3 regions of the Pseudomonas sp. TE6288 genome follow, and region 3 is predicted to be linked to each of the others. Evidence: riboswitches for the same ligand, from Rfam matches in the RefSeq annotation. Region 3 holds a riboswitch; each other region holds the start of a gene.
What was found. Region 3 has a riboswitch for cobalamin ahead of ACVWY1_RS12780 (ABC transporter substrate-binding protein). Riboswitches for the same ligand answer to the same signal wherever they lie in the genome.
Positions count from the first base shown of each region.

Region 1: it holds a riboswitch for cobalamin, as region 3 does, so the genes downstream of both, ACVWY1_RS01670 (TonB-dependent receptor plug domain-containing protein) here and ACVWY1_RS12780 (ABC transporter substrate-binding protein) in region 3, are expected to answer to the same signal.
Region 2: it holds a riboswitch for cobalamin, as region 3 does, so the genes downstream of both, ACVWY1_RS19090 (CbtB domain-containing protein) here and ACVWY1_RS12780 (ABC transporter substrate-binding protein) in region 3, are expected to answer to the same signal.

Region 1 is NZ_JBSSEW010000001.1:375,208-380,886, reverse strand. It holds gene ACVWY1_RS01685 (PepSY domain-containing protein) at 1-502, opposite strand, end outside; gene ACVWY1_RS01680 (TonB-dependent receptor) at 508-2,640, opposite strand; gene ACVWY1_RS01675 (DUF2946 family protein) at 2,712-3,101, opposite strand; cobalamin riboswitch at 3,244-3,621, shown strand; gene ACVWY1_RS01670 (TonB-dependent receptor plug domain-containing protein) at 3,712-5,667, shown strand; gene ACVWY1_RS01665 ((2Fe-2S) ferredoxin domain-containing protein) at 5,679-5,679, shown strand, end outside.
Region 2 is NZ_JBSSEW010000017.1:98,265-103,943, reverse strand. It holds gene cobW (cobalamin biosynthesis protein CobW) at 1-294, opposite strand, end outside; cobalamin riboswitch at 396-592, opposite strand; cobalamin riboswitch at 654-876, shown strand; gene ACVWY1_RS19090 (CbtB domain-containing protein) at 977-1,162, shown strand; gene ACVWY1_RS19085 (CbtA family protein) at 1,173-1,862, shown strand; gene ACVWY1_RS19080 (cobalamin biosynthesis protein) at 1,862-2,272, shown strand; gene cobM (precorrin-4 C(11)-methyltransferase) at 2,301-3,053, shown strand; gene ACVWY1_RS19070 (DUF1272 domain-containing protein) at 3,118-3,360, shown strand; gene ACVWY1_RS19065 (response regulator transcription factor) at 3,547-4,161, shown strand; gene ACVWY1_RS19060 (transporter substrate-binding domain-containing protein) at 4,165-5,679, shown strand, end outside.
Region 3 is NZ_JBSSEW010000010.1:227,279-232,957, forward strand. It holds gene ACVWY1_RS12760 (bleomycin resistance protein) at 1-29, shown strand, start outside; gene ACVWY1_RS12765 (hypothetical protein) at 167-487, shown strand; gene ACVWY1_RS12770 (ABC transporter ATP-binding protein) at 599-1,366, opposite strand; gene ACVWY1_RS12775 (FecCD family ABC transporter permease) at 1,381-2,397, opposite strand; gene ACVWY1_RS12780 (ABC transporter substrate-binding protein) at 2,394-3,407, opposite strand; cobalamin riboswitch at 3,517-3,714, opposite strand; gene ACVWY1_RS12785 (DUF1624 domain-containing protein) at 3,742-4,893, opposite strand; gene ACVWY1_RS12790 (PDR/VanB family oxidoreductase) at 5,077-5,679, opposite strand, start outside.

The sequences.
Region 1 (5,679 bases), on a different contig from region 3:
CCACCTCGCCGGTGCGTCCGGACAGGTACAGCCAGGTGCCGGCCGCATCGTCCACTTGCACCCGGTGCAAGGGGCGATCGCTGTCCAGGGCCCGGGAGTGGGTCCACATGTCCTCGTCCAGCGTGCCCTGGTAAGCCAATGCCGCGCTGCCGGCGTACTGCCGGGCATTGGCCAGGGCCCAGGCCGCGTCGGCGTTGGCCAGGGGCTCGCCGTTGGCTGCATCGAGGGTGACGCGGCGACCGTCCGCCAGCTCCAGCAAATAGTACGGTTGCCAGCCCAGGCTGGTCAGGCGCAACGCCTTCAACGGCTGCTCAGCCCATTGCGCCGGCAACTCGGCGCAGCATCCCGCCGGCAAGGCCGGCAGGTGGGCCAGGCGCTCGGCCGTGGTCAGCTTGGGGTAGCCGATATACAGCATGACCACCCCGGAGACGAACCACAGCGCCATGAACAGGCAGGCGACGATGCCCAGCCAGCGATGCCACAGGTACAGCTGGCGCTTCAGGCCCATCAGTAGCGCCACTGCACAGCGACTTCCAGGCTGCGCGGCTCACCCAGGTAGTACTGGGTGTTGGTCTGGTGAATGAAGCGGGCGTAGACCTCGTCGGTGAGGTTGCGCAGGCGGGCGCTGAGTTGCACGTGCTGGTCCAGGTCGTGGGTCATCGACAGCCCGTAGACGGTGTACGAAGGCACCCACTGGGTGTTGGCGGTGTTGGCGTAGACCGCCGAGACGTAGCGGGCGTCGGCGCCGACCTGCCAGCCCGGCGCCAGGTCGTAGGTCAGCCAGAGGTTGGCCACCCGGTCGGGGATGTTCACCGGATTCTTGCCCTTGCGCGAGTAAACCACGCCGCCGATGGTCTCGTTGAACTCGTCGTATTCGGCGTTGACCCAGCTGAAGTTGCCCGCTGCCAGCAGCTTGGGCGTGACCTTGAACGACGCCGCCAGCTCGATGCCGGTGGAGGTCTGCTGGCCGGCCTGCTCGGTGGTGTTGGGCACGGTCGAGGAGGGCACCGAGATGTTCTTGCGCACGATGCGGTAGGCCGCCGCCGTGGCCGAGCCGCGCCCGTCGAGGAAGTCGACCTTGCTGCCCACTTCCACCTGCCTGCCGGTGCTCAGGTCGAAGTCGCCGACCTGGCTGATCGACGCGCCGGTAAGCGAGCCCCCTGGCGGCTCGGCCGAGGTACTGTACTGGGTGTAAAGGCTGACATTGGAGGTCAGGTCATAGACCAGCCCCAGGCGCCCGGTGAAGGCATCCCAGCGCCGATTCAGCTTGGCCCGGGTCACGTGGTCGACCACGTCGAAGTCGATATGGTCGTAGCGCAGCGCGGTGACCAGCGACAGCTGGTCGGTCAGGCGGGTACGGTTTTCGACAAAGCCCGCAGTGGTGTCGGTGGTGGTGCTGCGCCCCTTGGCGCGTGGAGCGTCCATGCCAGAGATGTCGAGGAAGTGGTCAGATTTGAAATTGCTTGGGTTAATGGACAACGGGTAGGCGGTCTGCTGGTTGCGGTTGTAGTCCATACCGAACGCCCAGTCGCTGGCCAGGCCGAACAGCTGGCCCTGGTGGGTCAGCTCGACGCGGTTGCCGTTGACCTCCTGGTCGTGGCGCTGGCGGTAGCCGCCGGAGCGGGCGATGGCGGTGTTGCCGGGGGTGTAGCGGTACACCTCGAGGTTGCGGTAATCGCGCTGGCCGTTGTAGTGGTAGAAGGTGTTGCGCAACTGGTTGCTGTCGTCGATGCGGTAGTCGGTGATCGAGCGCAGCCAGCGGGTGCGCTGCTCGTAGCGGCCGTCCTCGACGTTGTAGTTGTCGAAACGGTGATGCTTGTCGATGTGCAGGGTGCCGCTGGCCGGTTGCAGCACCGGCGCGCCCCAGTAGGGGCTGTCTTCCTTCTCTTCGAGGTACTCGATGGCCAGGGTGTGCGACAGCTGGTCGTTGATGTCGCTGAGCAGCGAGAAGGCCAGGTTGCCGGCACCGTTCTCCTGGCGGTCGATGTAGCCATTGGTACTGGTGCGGCTGTAGTCGAGCCGCGCGTAGTGGCGCGGGCCGTCGCCGCTGTTGAGCGCCTTGTTGAAGCCGACCGAGGTTTCCATGGTGTCGTAGCGGCCGTAGCTGACGCGGCCTTCGAAGGTGTCCTCGTCGCGGTTGGCCAGCTTGGTGATCATGTTCAGGCTGCCGCCCACGGCGCCGCTGCCGTTGAGGAACGACGACGGCCCGCCGAGCAGTTCGACACGGTCGTAGATCCATGCCCCGACCGGGCGCCCGGCGGCGCCGTACTGCAGGTTGATGCCGTTGAACAACTGGCTGACCTGGGCACCGTTGAAACCACGGTACGACACGTAGCCGCCCCAGCCGGGCGGTGCCGAGGCGTTGACCCCGGGCAGGGCGTTGGCGGCGTCCTGGAAGTTGCGCGCGCCGATGCGTTCCATGGTCTTGCGGTCGGCGACGCTGACCGAGGCCGGGTTTTCGCGGGCGCTGAGGTTGAGCCGCGAGCCGCTTTCGATAGGCCGGTCGAGGTCCAGGGTGGTGGCTTCTTTGGTGGCGGCGGTGGCCGTGACGTTGCTGGCGGGCAGGGTCAGGGTGTCATCCTGCGCCCAGGCGCAGGTTGCGCTGCCAACGAGCAGCGCCAAAGTGGTCATGCGGAACATGCAAGGCTTCCTGGCTGAAATCGGTGGGCGCACGCCCGCTGCCGATCAGGCGGCACTCGGGCGTGGCGATGTCAGAACGCGAGAAGCGAAGCGGGGGAGGCGCGGGGATTGACCAGGGGCCAGCGCTGCTTGGGCAGGGTCGGCGCGGGTTGTCTGGGTAAGGGTTTGCTCGACTCCCCGGCGAGCAGGGCCAGCAGGCCGAAGAACACCGCCAGCAGGGTGGCGCTGAACAGGCTGGCGATCACGCAGTCGCCGCCGGCGGGCAGCACCGGGTCGGTGATGTCCTGGTCGCCCTTGAACACGCCGCTGCTGTCGGCCGCGCACCAGGCGGCGTCATCCAGGCCGGCCAGGCGAAAGCCTGCCATCTGTCCATGGCCCATGGCGCACAGCAACGAGCCGAACAGGATGCTGAAATACAGCACCCAGGCGACTTGCGATCGTGTGTGGCGGGCCAGCTTCATCGGCAAAGCTCGAAGGGAATGGGAATGGGTTAGGCGTGCGGATTCTACAACTTTTGACACATCTGACTAGAGTGTTCCGGCGATAAAAAACATTCGAAACGATTCGCTCGCCTCGCTTGACGCCCATTGGCCCCAGGTGTTCAGATGCCGACCGATTTCAGGTGCCCCATGCCGTCGCGCACGGGGTGAAACGGGAAACCGGTACGCGCTTCGCGCCAGTCCGGTGCTGCCCCCGCAACGGTATGCAAGTGATGCCTTCGACAGACCACTGTGGCCCGCGCGTCATGGGAAGGTGAAGACATCTAGGCTTTGCACGGAAAGTGCCTGCGCGACGATCATGCTGCGTTGAAAACAGGCTGGTGCGCCAGCCCGGTCGGAATGCTCATTGACAACCAGTCAAGTCGGGCGCGACCCCGGCCGTTCCTCGCCTGTTTTCGCCTTGCCTGATCGCCGCTCGGCGACTTTCCGTACGAACCCTTGTCTTGCGAGCCCGGAGACCGGCCTGGAATGTTGTAGGCAAACTCCTGCGGTGGGCGGGCATGGGCCGGTATTGGCGTGTGCGCGATCCGTGCTCCTGCGTGCTTCTGCGAAAGTCACTTTCGAGAAGAGCATGATTGCTGTGATTCACTCCCGACGTCGTTTCCCCAAGGCCCGGACCTTGTTCCTGGGCTGCCTGGCCAGCCCCCTGGCACTGGCCGAAAACACCCCCCTGATCCTCGACCAGCAGATCGTCGCCGCGCCGTCGGTGGAGTCGACCACGGTCGCCGCCATGGCCCAGTACGGCAGCAAGGTTGAGATCGTCAGCCGCGAGCAGATCGAGCGCGCCGGCCCCGGCGCCGACATCACCCGGGTGATGCAGATGTTCATCCCCGGCTTCTACGTCGCGCCGAAGAACGGCCCGTTCGACTACGGCACCTACTCGCTGCTCGGCGGGCGCAACGACGACACCCTGATCCTGCTCGACGGTGTACGCCTGAACAACCGCCTGTACGGCGGCCTGTACCTGGACACCCTGCCGGCCAACGCGGTGGAGCGCATCGAGGTGCTCAAGGGCGGCCAGAGCCTGTTGTTCGGCACCCAGGCCGTGGCGGGGGTGATCAATATCGTCACCCGCAGCCCGCAACGCCGTCAGGCTTCAGGTGAGGTCAACCTGGGCCTGGACAGCTTCGCCGGCAGCAGCAAGGACGCCCGCGTCGAGCGGATCTTCAGCAATGGCTTCGGCGACCTGGGCCTGCTGGCCTATGTCAGTCACAACGTCTCCGACGGTTACCAGCCGTTTCGCAACCGCGACTACAGCGGCAACGTCAGCGACAAGAAGCGCGGCTACGAGGTGACCACCTTCGGCGGCAAGGCGATCCAGGCCTTCGGCGACGATGCGCGGCTGGAGCTGTTCTACCAGTACACCGACGCCAACCTCGATTTCGCCCGACCGGTGAACAATTACAAGACCACCAATGACCGCGTGCAGCAGATCGCCACGGCCACCTTCGAACAGCGCATCAGCGAACGCCTGAGCTACTTCGTCAAGGGCCACGTCAACGACTGGGACACTCGCTACACGCGCATCAACAACCGCGCCGACGGCTCCCGCGACGTGGTCAACCACAACGACTACTGGGGCTTCACCGATTGGGGCGTGCAGGCCGAGGGCAAGGCCGAGCTCGACGGCGGCCACGTGCTGGTGTTCGGTTCCGACAACCAGTGGTTCAAGGGCCAGGACGACGTGCTGGTGATCGACGACAACGAGGCCCAGGCCAATGCGTTGTACGCCCAACTGCGGCCCAGGATCGAGGCCTTGCCCAACTGGCACCCGAGCCTCGGCCTGCGCCACGAGGCCATGAGCGGCGGCGACAGCGCCACCGTCGGCATGCTCACCTCGCTGTACGACCTGAACGACAACTGGCAACTGCGCGGCCAGTATGGCAGCGCCTACAAGTTGCCGAACGCCGAGCAGCTGTTCGTCAACGAGCCAGGCGACGAGATCGGCAACCGCGACCTCAAGCCCGAGAAGAGCCGCAATGCCGAGCTTGGCCTGGACTACCACGGCCTGCTGCTGGAGCGTGAATTCAGCGCCAGCGTCACCGTGTTCCGCCGCAAGATCACCGACTTGATCACCCTGGACGGCAGCCAGTGGGTCAACGGCCAGGGGCAGGTACAGATGCGTGGCTTCGAGGCCGATGCGCGTATCCAGCTCGACGACCAATGGAGCCTGCAGGCCGACATGACCCGCAACTTCACCGAGACGCGCACCGGGGCAACGATCAACGACGTGCCGAGTTTCTTCGCCCGTTCGCGGCTCGGTTACGAATCGGCGGACCGCAGGTGGGGGGCCGGGGGCGCCATTCGCTATATCCGCGACGTGGTCAGCTCCAAAGGCGTCGACTACGGCCATTACTCGGTGGTCGACGCCGATGCTTATCGCTACCTGGACGGCGCCCGCCAGCACCGGCTGAGCCTGCTGGTGGAGAACCTGTTCGACCGCGACTATGTCACCAGTCGGGCGAGTAACGTTGACAATCTCGGGCGGCCGTTCACCAGCGAACTGCGCTACACCTACACCTTCTGAGGGGCGTGAGCA
Region 2 (5,679 bases), on a different contig from region 3:
GTCGCCGCGGCGCGCCACCAGCTCGCGCATCACCGGGAAGAACTCCTCCTGCACGGTGCAGCACAGGCAGCCATTGGCCAACTCGTAGACGCGGCCATTGGCCTCTTCCTCGGAGCAGCCGATGCTGCATTGCTTGAGGATCTCGCCATCGATGCCCAGCTCGCCGAACTCGTTGACGATCACCGCGATGCGGCGGCCCTGGGCGTTGTCGAGCATATGGCGCAGCAAGGTGGTCTTGCCCGAGCCGAGGAAGCCGGTAACGATGGTGACGGGGAGCTTGGCCAGTGTTTTCATGTCGCGATGCCCTTGGCAGCAATGGCGCGGGCATGCAGGACGACAGCCACGGCCCGTGTCGGCCTGGCTGTTTCGCCACCGGATCACCCCGCCCGGTTGAAAGTCGAAAACGTTGCGAGGCAGGTCTCCTGGCTTGCACCGCCGGCCATCAAAGCCGGTGGGATGGCGCCTTCCCGCGCGTGCGCAGTGGCTGTGCCGAACCCTTCAGTGCCTACAGTTGCGGGGGCAGCCGCGGCTTGTACCGCGTTCCCGTCTTAGCCCGGGCCAGCGCCCGGGAACCTCGAACCGGCAAGGCTACGCAGTGCCTGCCTGGCGGTCAACCGCCGCGGCGATTGACGCAGGCCCGGCCCCGTGATTTGCTAGCGCATTGCGTTCAGGTGCCCCCAACGGGGGTGAAACGGGAAACCGGTGCGTCGCGCCTCCTTGAAGAGGGCGACAAGGCCGGTGCTGCCCCCGCAACGGTAAGCGAGAGAAGCGTCCAGACCACTGTGCCCATCGTGCGGCATGGGAAGGTGGCGCTTGATCGATGGAGCCCCGCTCCACCTCGCCAGCCCGGAGACCGGCCTGACATGCTTGCAGAACACCCCGCGGTGGGCGGGCGCTGTCGTATCACCTGGGCCAGCCGTGCCCGGGGGCGTCGCGCCTGCCCGTTGCCACAACAAAAGCAGCAGAGGAACGCGTCATGCCCATCACCCACGCCAAACCCAGTATCGCCACCCCCGTCAGTCTCAGCCAGCGCCTGATCGTCGCGGTCGGCGCCAGCCTGCTGGGCCTGTGCCTGGTGTACTTCGCCGGTTTCTCGCACATCGAGGCGGTGCACAACGCCGCCCACGACACCCGCCACAGCGCCGCCTTCCCTTGCCACTGAGTACACCCGCATGATCACGCGCATCGCCCGTACCGCGGGTTTCAGCGGCCTGCTCGCCGCCCTGCTGCTGACCCTCCTGCAAAGCTTCTGGGTCGCCCCGTTGATTCTCCAGGCGGAAACCTATGAAACCGCCGCCCCCGCCGCTGAACATCATGAACATGGCGAGGCCGCCGCGCCTCATGAGCACAGCGCCGAGGCCTGGGCACCCGAAGATGGCTGGCAGCGTATCCTGTCCACCACCGGCGGCAACCTGGTGGTCGCCGTCGGCTTCGCCCTGATCCTCGCCGCCCTGTACAGCCTGCGCGCCCCAGGCCGGGTGGCCACTGGTGCGCTTTGGGGCCTGGCGGGCTTCGCCGTGTTCTGCCTGGCGCCGACCCTGGGCCTGCCACCGGAACTGCCTGGCACCGCCGCCGCCGACCTTGGCCAGCGCCAGACCTGGTGGATCGGCACCGCCGCCGCCACCGCCGCCGGCCTCGCGCTACTGGTGTTCGCCCAGCACTGGCTGTTCAAGGTGCTCGGCGTCGCCCTGCTGGTGATCCCGCACCTGATCGGCGCGCCACAGCCAGCGGTTCATGAAAGCCTGGCCCCCGAGGCGCTGGAGACCCAGTTCAAGATCGCTTCGTGGCTGACCAACGCCGCGTTCTGGGTGGCCCTGGGCCTGCTCAGCGCCTGGTTGTTCCGCCGCTCCAGCCAGCACTGATGGGCGACCTTGCTCCCCAGCCGGCGTTGTATGCCGGCTTTGGTTGCCGCCGTGGCTGCCCGGTCGAAACGCTCGCGGTGCTGCTGCGCCAGACCCTGACCAACCACGCCCTGCCCCTGTCGGCGCTGAAGGCAATCGCCAGCATCGAACCCAAGGCGCGCGAGCCCGGCCTGCTGGCACTGGCCGAGCGGCTCGGGTTGCCGTTCATCTGCTTCGACAGCAGCCACTTGTCGACCTACGAAGCGCTGCTCAGTCAGCGCTCGACAACGGTGTACGCCCAGACCGGCTGCTGGGGCGTCGCCGAAAGCGCAGCCCTGGCCCTGGCCGGCCGTACCGGCGTTGCGCCGCGCCTGCATGTGCCAAGGCAAAGGCTCGGCGGCGCTACCCTGGCCCTGGCCATCGGCGGATAATCCGCCTCTTTACCTGCAAGGAACCTCCATGACGGTCTATTTCATCGGTGCCGGCCCCGGCGATCCCGAGCTGATCACGGTCAAGGGCCAGCGCCTTGTCCGACAGTGCCCGGTAATCATCTACGCAGGCTCGCTGGTACCTGCTGCAGTGCTCGAGGGGCATCAGGCGCACACCGTCATCAACAGCGCCGAGCTGCACCTGGAGCAGATCATCGAGGCCATGCGCCAGGCCCATGCCAACGGCCAGGACGTGGCCCGCGTGCACAGCGGCGACCCTAGCCTGTACGGCGCCATCGGCGAACAGATCCGCCACCTGCGTGAGTCGGGCATCGATTACCAGATCATCCCCGGAGTCACCGCCACTGCCGCCAGCGCCGCGCTGCTGGGTTGCGAGCTGACACTGCCGGACGTGGCGCAGACGGTGATCCTCACCCGCTACGGCGACAACTCGCCGATGCCCGCCGGTGAACAGCTGGCCGATCTGGCCCGCCATGGCAGCACCCTGGCCATCCACCTGGGTGTACGCCACCTGCCGCGTATCGTCGAGCAACTGCTGCCCCACTATGGCGCCGACTGCCCCATTGCCGTGGTCCATCGTGCCACCTGGCCAGACCAGGATTGGGTCAAGGGCACCCTGGCGGACATCGTCGAGCGCCTGGCAGCCAAGGGCTTCCGGCGTACCGCGCTGATCCTCGTCGGTCATGTCCTGGGCGATGCCCCGTTCGCCGACTCGGCCCTGTACCGCGCCGGTCACGCCCATCTCTACCGCCCCGGCCCGTGAAGCGATTGCCGAGTGAGCGTGGGCGGCGCACACTGGGCCTTCCAACTGGATGGAAACCCTGCCCATGCTCGACCTGCGCCCCAACTGCGAATGCTGTGACACCGACCTCCCTCCCGAAAGTCCGGATGCGCTGATCTGTTCGTTCGAGTGCACCTTCTGTCGTGCCTGTAACGAGCGGCATTTCCATGACCGCTGCCCGAACTGCGGCGGCCAACTGGTGATGCGCCCCACTCGTGTGGGCAAGGTACTGGGCAACAACCCCGCCTCCACCCAGCGAGTGCTCAAGCCGCACGCCCCCTGCGGCTGAGCGCTTGGACCCAAACCTTGTTTGTAGGAATTTTCTACAGCTTGTTGCGGGATTTTCAACACACCTATACTCGCCTATTACCAAGGGTCCTGAATGTCCGTAAGGTGCGCGCTGCCCAGCAAGTCCGCGGCCCGCGCCTGAAATGCAACGCAGGAAGCGGGCTGCACTTTGACAGGAGTGACCTGAATGACATCCGTGCTGTTGGTCGATGACCACCACATTGTGCGACTCGCCGTACGCATGCTGCTTGAACGCGAACGCTTCACCGTCGTGGGTGAAACCGGCAAAGGCAAAGAGGCCGCCCGCCTGGCCGAGCAGACCAGGGCCGATGTGGTTATCCTCGACATCGGCCTGCCCGACCTCGACGGCATGGAAGTGATCAAGCGCCTCAAGCTGATCGACCCGCCCCCACGGATCATGGCCCTGACCGGCCAGCCCGCCGACCTCTACGTGCGCCGCTGCATGGACGCCGGCATCTCGGCCTTCGTCAACAAGGACGAGGACCTCGATGCCCTGGTCTTCGCCCTCAAAGCCCTGGTCAAGGGTTACTCGACCTTTCCGCAGATGGCGGTCAACAGCAATACCCTGGAAAGCGAGACCGAGCGCCTGGCACTGCTTTCCAACCGTGAAATGGAAGTACTGCGCCGGCTCAGCGCCGGCCAGAGCAACAAACTGATCGGCGAGCAGATGAACCTCAGCGCCAAGACCATCAGCACCTACCGCGGCCGGATCATGGAAAAGCTCAAGGTCGAGTCACTGGTGGAAATGGTCGACCTGGCCAAACGCAACAACGTGGCCTGAATCATGATCAAGGGCGCCCTGCTGTGCCTGCTGCTGGCCACGCTGACGTCTTTGCCCGTACAGGGTGAGCCGCACAGCGAAACTCGCCATCTGCTGGCCCGCGCCCTGAGCGCGGCGCCTCCCTTGACGCTGGCGGCAACCGACCGACAGTGGCTTGCTGAGCGCGGAGGCCTGGTACTGGGCAGCTCGCGCCCCGACTATCCCCCCTTCGACATCAACAACAGCCAGTCCGACTACGAGGGCCTGAGCGCGGACTACGCCGGCCTGATCAGCGAGCAGTTGGGCGTGCCGGTCAAAGTGCGTCGCTATCCAAGCCGCGAGCAGGCCCTGGATGCGCTGCGCGCTGGCGAAATCGATCTGCTGGGCAGTTCCAACGCTTTCGAGGCCAACGATGCACAACTGGCTCTCAGTCTGCCCTATGCCGATGACCTGCCAGTTATCGTATCGCGCAAGGACCAGCCCCTGCGCGACGGTGACGACCTGGCCGGCCTGCGCCTGGCCATGGTGGATCATTACCTGCCCATGCAGGCGGTGCGACGCCTCTATCCCGGCGTCCAGCTGAACCTCTATCGCTCGACCCTCGCAGGGGTCGCCGCCGTGGCCCTGGGTCAGGCCGACGCATACCTGGGTGACGCCATCAGTACCGACTATGCAATTGCCAAAGGTTTCCAGGAAACGGTCAAGGTCGATCATTTCGTCAAGGCCCCGGCCAGCAGCTTCGCCTTTGCCCTGACCCAGGACAACCAGCGCCTGCTGCAACTGGTCGACCTGGCCCTGGGGCGCATCGCCGACAGCGAACGACTGAACATCCTGCGCCGCTGGGCTGGCGGCGGCACCAGCCTGCTGCTTGACCGTCGCCTCGATGCCCTGACCCAGGAGGAGCGCGACTGGATCGCGAAACACCGGCAGATCACGGTGATGATCAACACCACCCTGGCGCCCCTGAGCTTCACCGACGCCCAGCAGCAACCACGGGGTATCGCCCTGAACCTGCTGGAGCGTATCGGCCTGAGCACCGGCCTGCGTTTCAAGGTGGTCGAGTCGGAGTCGTTCGAGGACATGATCGAGCAGGTCGCCCAGGGCAAGGCGGACATGATCGGCGCCATCGGTTACGGCGAGCACCGCGCCCAACGCCTGCGCTACACCCGCCCCTACATGATCAGCCCGCGGGTTCTGGTGGTCCGCCAGGATGCAGCGCCCCTCGATCCGCAGCAACCGCTGCGAGGACTACGGGTGGCCTTGCTGAGGGGATCGCCCTTGCGCGAAGGCCTCGAACGGCAGTACGGCGACCTGCGGACCGTCGAGGTGGAGAACCCCCTGCAGCTGATGGAGGCCGTGGCCAACGGCGATGCCGATGTCGCCCTTGGCTCGCACATCAATGCCAGCTATTTCATCAACCAGGTGTTCAAGCACCGCCTGCGCATTGCCGGCCTGCACGGTGACGAGCCGGCCCTGGCGACCTTCGCCGCAGGCCCCGCGCAGCCGCAATTGCAGGCAATCCTCGACAAGGCCTTGCTA
Region 3 (5,679 bases):
AGCGTCCGGTTGCGTTATCCGCGCGGTAGCCCTTGCTACCAGCCCCTGCAGCTGGCGTCTGACAGGCCGTCCCAACCGACACCCGCCATGCTCAACACCGTGTTCATTTCCATTCCCGACGTATTCACCTACCGTCTCCTTCCACCCCATCACAAGGAGATCACGCATGCCCGAGCTTGCGTTGTACAAGGTGAAACTGCTGGACGAATTCGAGGCTCGCGAGGACGACTGGAGCTTCGGCCACTTCGAGCGCCGGCTGACCCAGGTCAAGCCCGCCGCCAACTATCAGGACGCCAAGGGCATCATCAAGGCCGCTCACCTGGCGAACAACTGGCCGAATACGGTAAAGCGCTACCTGCTGAGCAACTACCGCGCCCACGGTAATGTCAGCAGCGAGCTGACCGAAACCTTCATGCAGGTACTGGCCAGCCTGACGCCGCAGGAGATGAAGGCCTGGAAGCTGCCGCAGGTAAACCAATCGGCCTGATCGCCACCAAGTCGACTCCCACGGGATGGCGCATGGCCTCAGGCTGGCGCGGTCGGTGTGGGAGCCGGCTTGCCGGCGATGCGCCGCGTGAGCGGCGCTTTCCATGCCGACTCAGGCACGAAACCGCAGCACCCGCGCCCCATCATACGGATCGACCAGGTAGTGCCCCCGCACCCCAAACGTCCCCAACAACCGCTCCGGCGTCAACACCGCCTCCGGCTTGCCTAGCGCAACCAACCGCCCTTGATCGAGCACGGCCAGCCGATCGCAAGTCAGTGCCTGGTTGAGATCATGCAGCGCCACCAGCGTCGTCACCGGCAGCGCCTGCACCTGGCGTAGCAAGCCGAGCTGGTGCTGGATATCGAGATGGTTGGTCGGCTCGTCCAGCAACAGCACCTGCGGCCGTTGCGCCAGCGCCCGGGCGATGTGCACGCGCTGGCGTTCGCCGCCAGACAGTTCGCCCCATAGCCGTCGGCGCAGGTGGCTGGCGTCGGCGTCGGCCAGCGCCTGTTCGACGATGGCGCGGTCATCGTTGCCGAACGGTGCCAGGGCCGAGAGCCAGGGCGTTCGGCCCAGGGCGACGGCGTCGTACACGCTGATGGCGTCCAGGGTGTCGGCCTGTTGCTCGACCAGGGCCAGGCGTTGGGCGATATGCCGGCGCGGCATGCGCTCCAGCGCTTCGCCGAGCAGGCGCACGTTGCCACTGCTGGGCGTGCGCAGGCCGGCGAGCAGCTTGAGCAGGGTGGACTTGCCCGAGCCGTTGGGGCCGACCACGCCGAGGGTTTCGCCGGGCATCACGCTCAGGTCGACACCCTGCAGCACGTCGCGTCCGCCCAGGCGCAGGCTGAGCCCTTGGCAGGTGAGCGGCGCGTCGGCGATGGTGGTCATCACGCTCATGGGCGCCCCCGGCGGCTGATCAGGATCAGCGCGAACACCGGTGCGCCGATCAAGGCCGTGACCACGCCCACCGGGATCACTTGGCCGGCGATCAGGGTGCGCGAGAGGATGTCGGCGATAATCAGGAACAGCGCACCGCCCAGGGCACTGGCCGGCAGCAGGCGGCTATGCCCGGGGCCGAGCAGCAGGCGCAAGGCGTGGGGGATGACCAGGCCGACGAAGCCGATGGCGCCGACGATGGACACCATCACCGCGGTGACCAGCGCCGCGCAGCTGATCAGCAGCAGCTGTGTACGGCGCACCGGTACGCCCAGCGAGGCCGCCGAGTCGGCACCGAAGGTAAAGGCGTCCAGTGCCCGGCGTTGCCACAGGCATATCGCGAGGCCGAACAGAGCGACCGGCACCGCCAGCCACACCGACGGCCAGCGCACGCCGCTGAGGTTGCCCAACAGCCAGAACAGGATGCCGCGGGCCTGCTCGGCGGTGGCCGACTTGGTGATGAGAAAGGCGGTGAGCGCGTTGAACAGCTGCGAGCCGGCGATGCCGGCGAGGATCACCTGGGCGTTGTCATGGCGGCTGCCACTGGCGTGCGACAGCAGCAGCACCAGGGCGAACGCCGCCAGCGCGCCGATGAAGGCGCCTGCCGACAGCGACAGCACCGCGCCGCCCAGGCCGAACAACCCCACCGCCACCGCACCGGTCGAGGCACCTGCCGACAGGCCCAGCAGGTACGGTTCGGCCAGCGGGTTGCGCAGCAGCGCCTGGAGGATCACCCCGCAGGTCGCCAGGCCCGCGCCACAAGCGGCGGCGACCAGGGTGCGCGGCAGGCGGTAGTTCCAGACGATGCCGGCGTCGATCGGGTCGACGGCATGGCCGGCCTGCCACAGCTGGTTGGCCAGCACCTGCCAGATCGCCTCGGCGCCGACTCGGGTCTCGCCGATGGCAATCCCGGCAAGCATGGCCAGGCACAGGGCGAGCAAGGCAAAGAGGCTGATGGGCAGCAGGCGGCTCATGGCTGGGGTGCTTTACCGCTGGCGAAGGCGCTGGACAGCACGTCCAGGCCGCGGAACAGGCGTATGCCGGCCTGCATGGCGTCGGCATCGAGGACGATGATGCGGCCGTGCTTGACCGCGTCCATATTGCGCGTGACCGGGTCGCTGCGCAGGAAGTCGAGTTTTTTCTGGTAATCGTCGGCCGGGTAGCGACGGCGGTCCATGCGCGCGACGATCAGCCAGGTGGGGTTGGCCCTGGCCAGGGTCTCCCAGCCCACGGTAGGCCATTCTTCGCTGGATTCGACCACGTTGCGCACGCCGAGGGTCTGCAGCATGTAGTCGGCCACGCCCTGGCGGCCGGCGACATAGGGGTCGGTCTTGAGGTCGGCGCTGGAAAACCAGAACAGCGCGCTGGTGTGCGCCAGGTCCTGGCCGGCCAGGCGCTGCCTGGCCTGTTCCAGCTGGCCCTGGAGCTCGGCATTCAGGCGCGCGCCACGTTCCTGCACGTCGAAGATCTCGGCCAGCTGGCTGACGCTCTTGTAGATGCTCTGCACCTTGAACGGCTGCAGGCGGGTGCCGTCGGCGCCCACCAGGTTGTCCTTGCCCTCGCAGTCCGAGGGCAGCAGGTAGGTGGGGATGCCCAGCTCCTGGAACTGCTCGCGGGTGCCGACCGCGCCCTGGGCGCCGATCATCCACTCGAACTGCGCCGTCACCAGTTGCGGACGTTTGCCGACCACCGCCTCGAAGCTCGGTTCGTTGTCGGCCAGACGCGGGACCTTGTCGTTCTGCGTCTTGAATTCCGGCAGCACGTTGTTGAACCACAGCGAGGTGCCCGCCAGCCGCTCACCGAGGCCCAGGGCATAGAGCAGCTCGGTGCCGGCCTGGCCGACGGTCACCGCCCGTTGCGGGGCCTGGGTGAAGGTCTGCGGCATGCCGCAGTTGTCGACGGTCAGCGGGTACTGGGTGGCGCTGGCGTGGGCCAGGCCCGACAGGGACAGGCCGGCGAGGAGGGCGGCGAGGCGGTGCGGCATGGTGGGGCGATCTCCTGGGTGGTGCACGGAATGGCCCACGGACAGGCATCGCCCGGCAGCCTGCGCAAGCACGCGGCCAGGGCGGATGACCATCCCGGACACCCCGCCGGTTGGTGAATGCGTGCCGGCAGGTCTCCTGACTGGTGCGTCCAGGCCGGCGCCAGCCTTCCCGGGTCGGCAGACCCAGTGGCATCGATGGCGCAGGCTCGGCACCTACAGTTGCGGGGGCAGTTCCCTTTGGATCGCCAGTGGCGAGCCCGGGATTCCCTTTTGATTCCGTGTGGAAACCGGCGGGCGGCATGGTAGACCATCGGGCTGTCGGGTGAAAACGCTTTTACAGGTACTTGAGCCAGGCGATATCGCGCCGTCGCGCTTTCAGCCGGGCGAACCAGCGCACCGGCAGGTACAGGACAAGTGGCAGCAGCACGGCGGTCAGCCATACCGCCCCGATGCCATCGAAACCGAAATAGCGGCCCTGGTTCAGGCCAAACAGTGCCACGCAGGCCACGTACAGCAGCTTGAGCGCATACAGGTGCAGCAGGTAGAAGAACATCGGCGCTGCGCCAAACACCGCAAGCGGGCCGATCCAGCGGGCGTCGCCGGCACGCTCGAAGCCGCGCAGCAGGAGCAGGCCGACGCCAAGGGTCAGGGCCAGGAACAGCAGCGACGGTGGGTATTTGGTGATATTGAAGAAGCTCATCAGCGTCTGCCCGACGCGGGCGTAGAGGCTCCAGGGGGCTTCGCCGTAGCCATTGAGCAGGCGCAGCGCGACGAACCCAAGCAGCAGGCCCGCGCCGGCCCATAGCAGACGCTGCTGGCGCTTGCCGGCGTCGCTGCCCCGGGCAAACCACGGCCCGAGCCCATAACCCAGGGCGATCACGCCGATCCACGGCAACAGCGGGTAGGACGTGCGCAGGCGCAGATGTTCGCCTACCTCCAGCCAACTGCGCTCATGCAGGATCGCCCATGGCACATGCAGCGCCGATTTCGGCCCGAAGTGCAGGCCATCGAGCAGGTTGTGACCGGCGACGATCAGCGCGCCGAGGGCGAGCAGCGCCGGGCGCGGCAGCCACACCAGCAGTGACAGGGCGAGCATGCTCAGGCCGATGGCCCAGATCACCTGCAGGTAGATCACGCTCGGAGGCAACTGGAAGGTCCAGGCGAAGTTGACCAGGGTGAATTCCAGCACCACCAGGAACAGACCGCGCTTGAACAGGAACACCGAGACATCGCCACGGCCCTGGTGCTTTTCGCCATACAACCAGGCCGATAGCCCGGTAAGCAGCACGAACACCGGCGCGCAGAGGTGCGCCAGGGTGCGGCTGGCGAACAGGCTGGGTTCGGTGGCGTCGATGGTCATCGGGTCGCTGACCTGGCGGTGCAGGAAGAACGTTTCGCGCACGTGATCCAGCAGCATGAACAGGATCACCAGGCCACGCAGGGCGTCGATGCTTTGCAGGCGTTGGGGGAGTTGGGGGCTGGCCATTGAAAAAAGTCGCAAACAGTGGAAGTAAAATGTTATCTCATAACAATTTTTCAATCCACTGGCCTGCATTTACATCGAGGCGCCTGACGCCATCGCGGCACGCTCGCTCCAGCTCATGCGCTATTCCTGGAGCGGGCCTGCGCCGCGATGGCATCGTTCGCCCCGTTGGGACGCGATCTGACTTCAGAGATCCAGCACCAACCGCGCCGAGCGCGCCCGCGACACGCACAGCATCATGCTCTGCTGCGCGGCCTTTTCCTCGTCGCTGAGGTATTGGTCGAAATGCTCGGCCTCGCCTTCGAGGATCGCCGTCTCGCAGGTGCCACACACGCCTTCGCGGCACAGGCACTCGACCTTCGCGGCCTTGGACATCTCGATGGCCTGCAGGATGGTCATGCCTGCCTCGACTGCCAGCTCGGTGCCTGAACGGGCCAGCACCACGGTGAAGGCCGCACCTGTGGCCGGCGCGGCGGCGGCGAACTGTTCCCAGTGCACCCGCGATTCGGCGATGCCAGCGGCGGCGGCGGTGGCGATCACCGCGTCGATCAGCGGTTTGGGCCCGCACACATAGAGGTGGGCGTCATCGGCCAGGCCCGCGCACAGCGCGGCGAGGTCGAGCTTGCGGTCCAGGCTGTCGATGTAGAACCGCGTGTTGCCGGCATGCGGGCCTTGTTCCAGGTCGCCCTGGAAGGCGCCGTGTTCCGGGGCGCGGAAGGCGTAGTGCAGCTCGTAGGGGGTGGCGCCCCCTTCCAGCTCGTGCAACTGCGCCAGGAACGGGGTAATGCC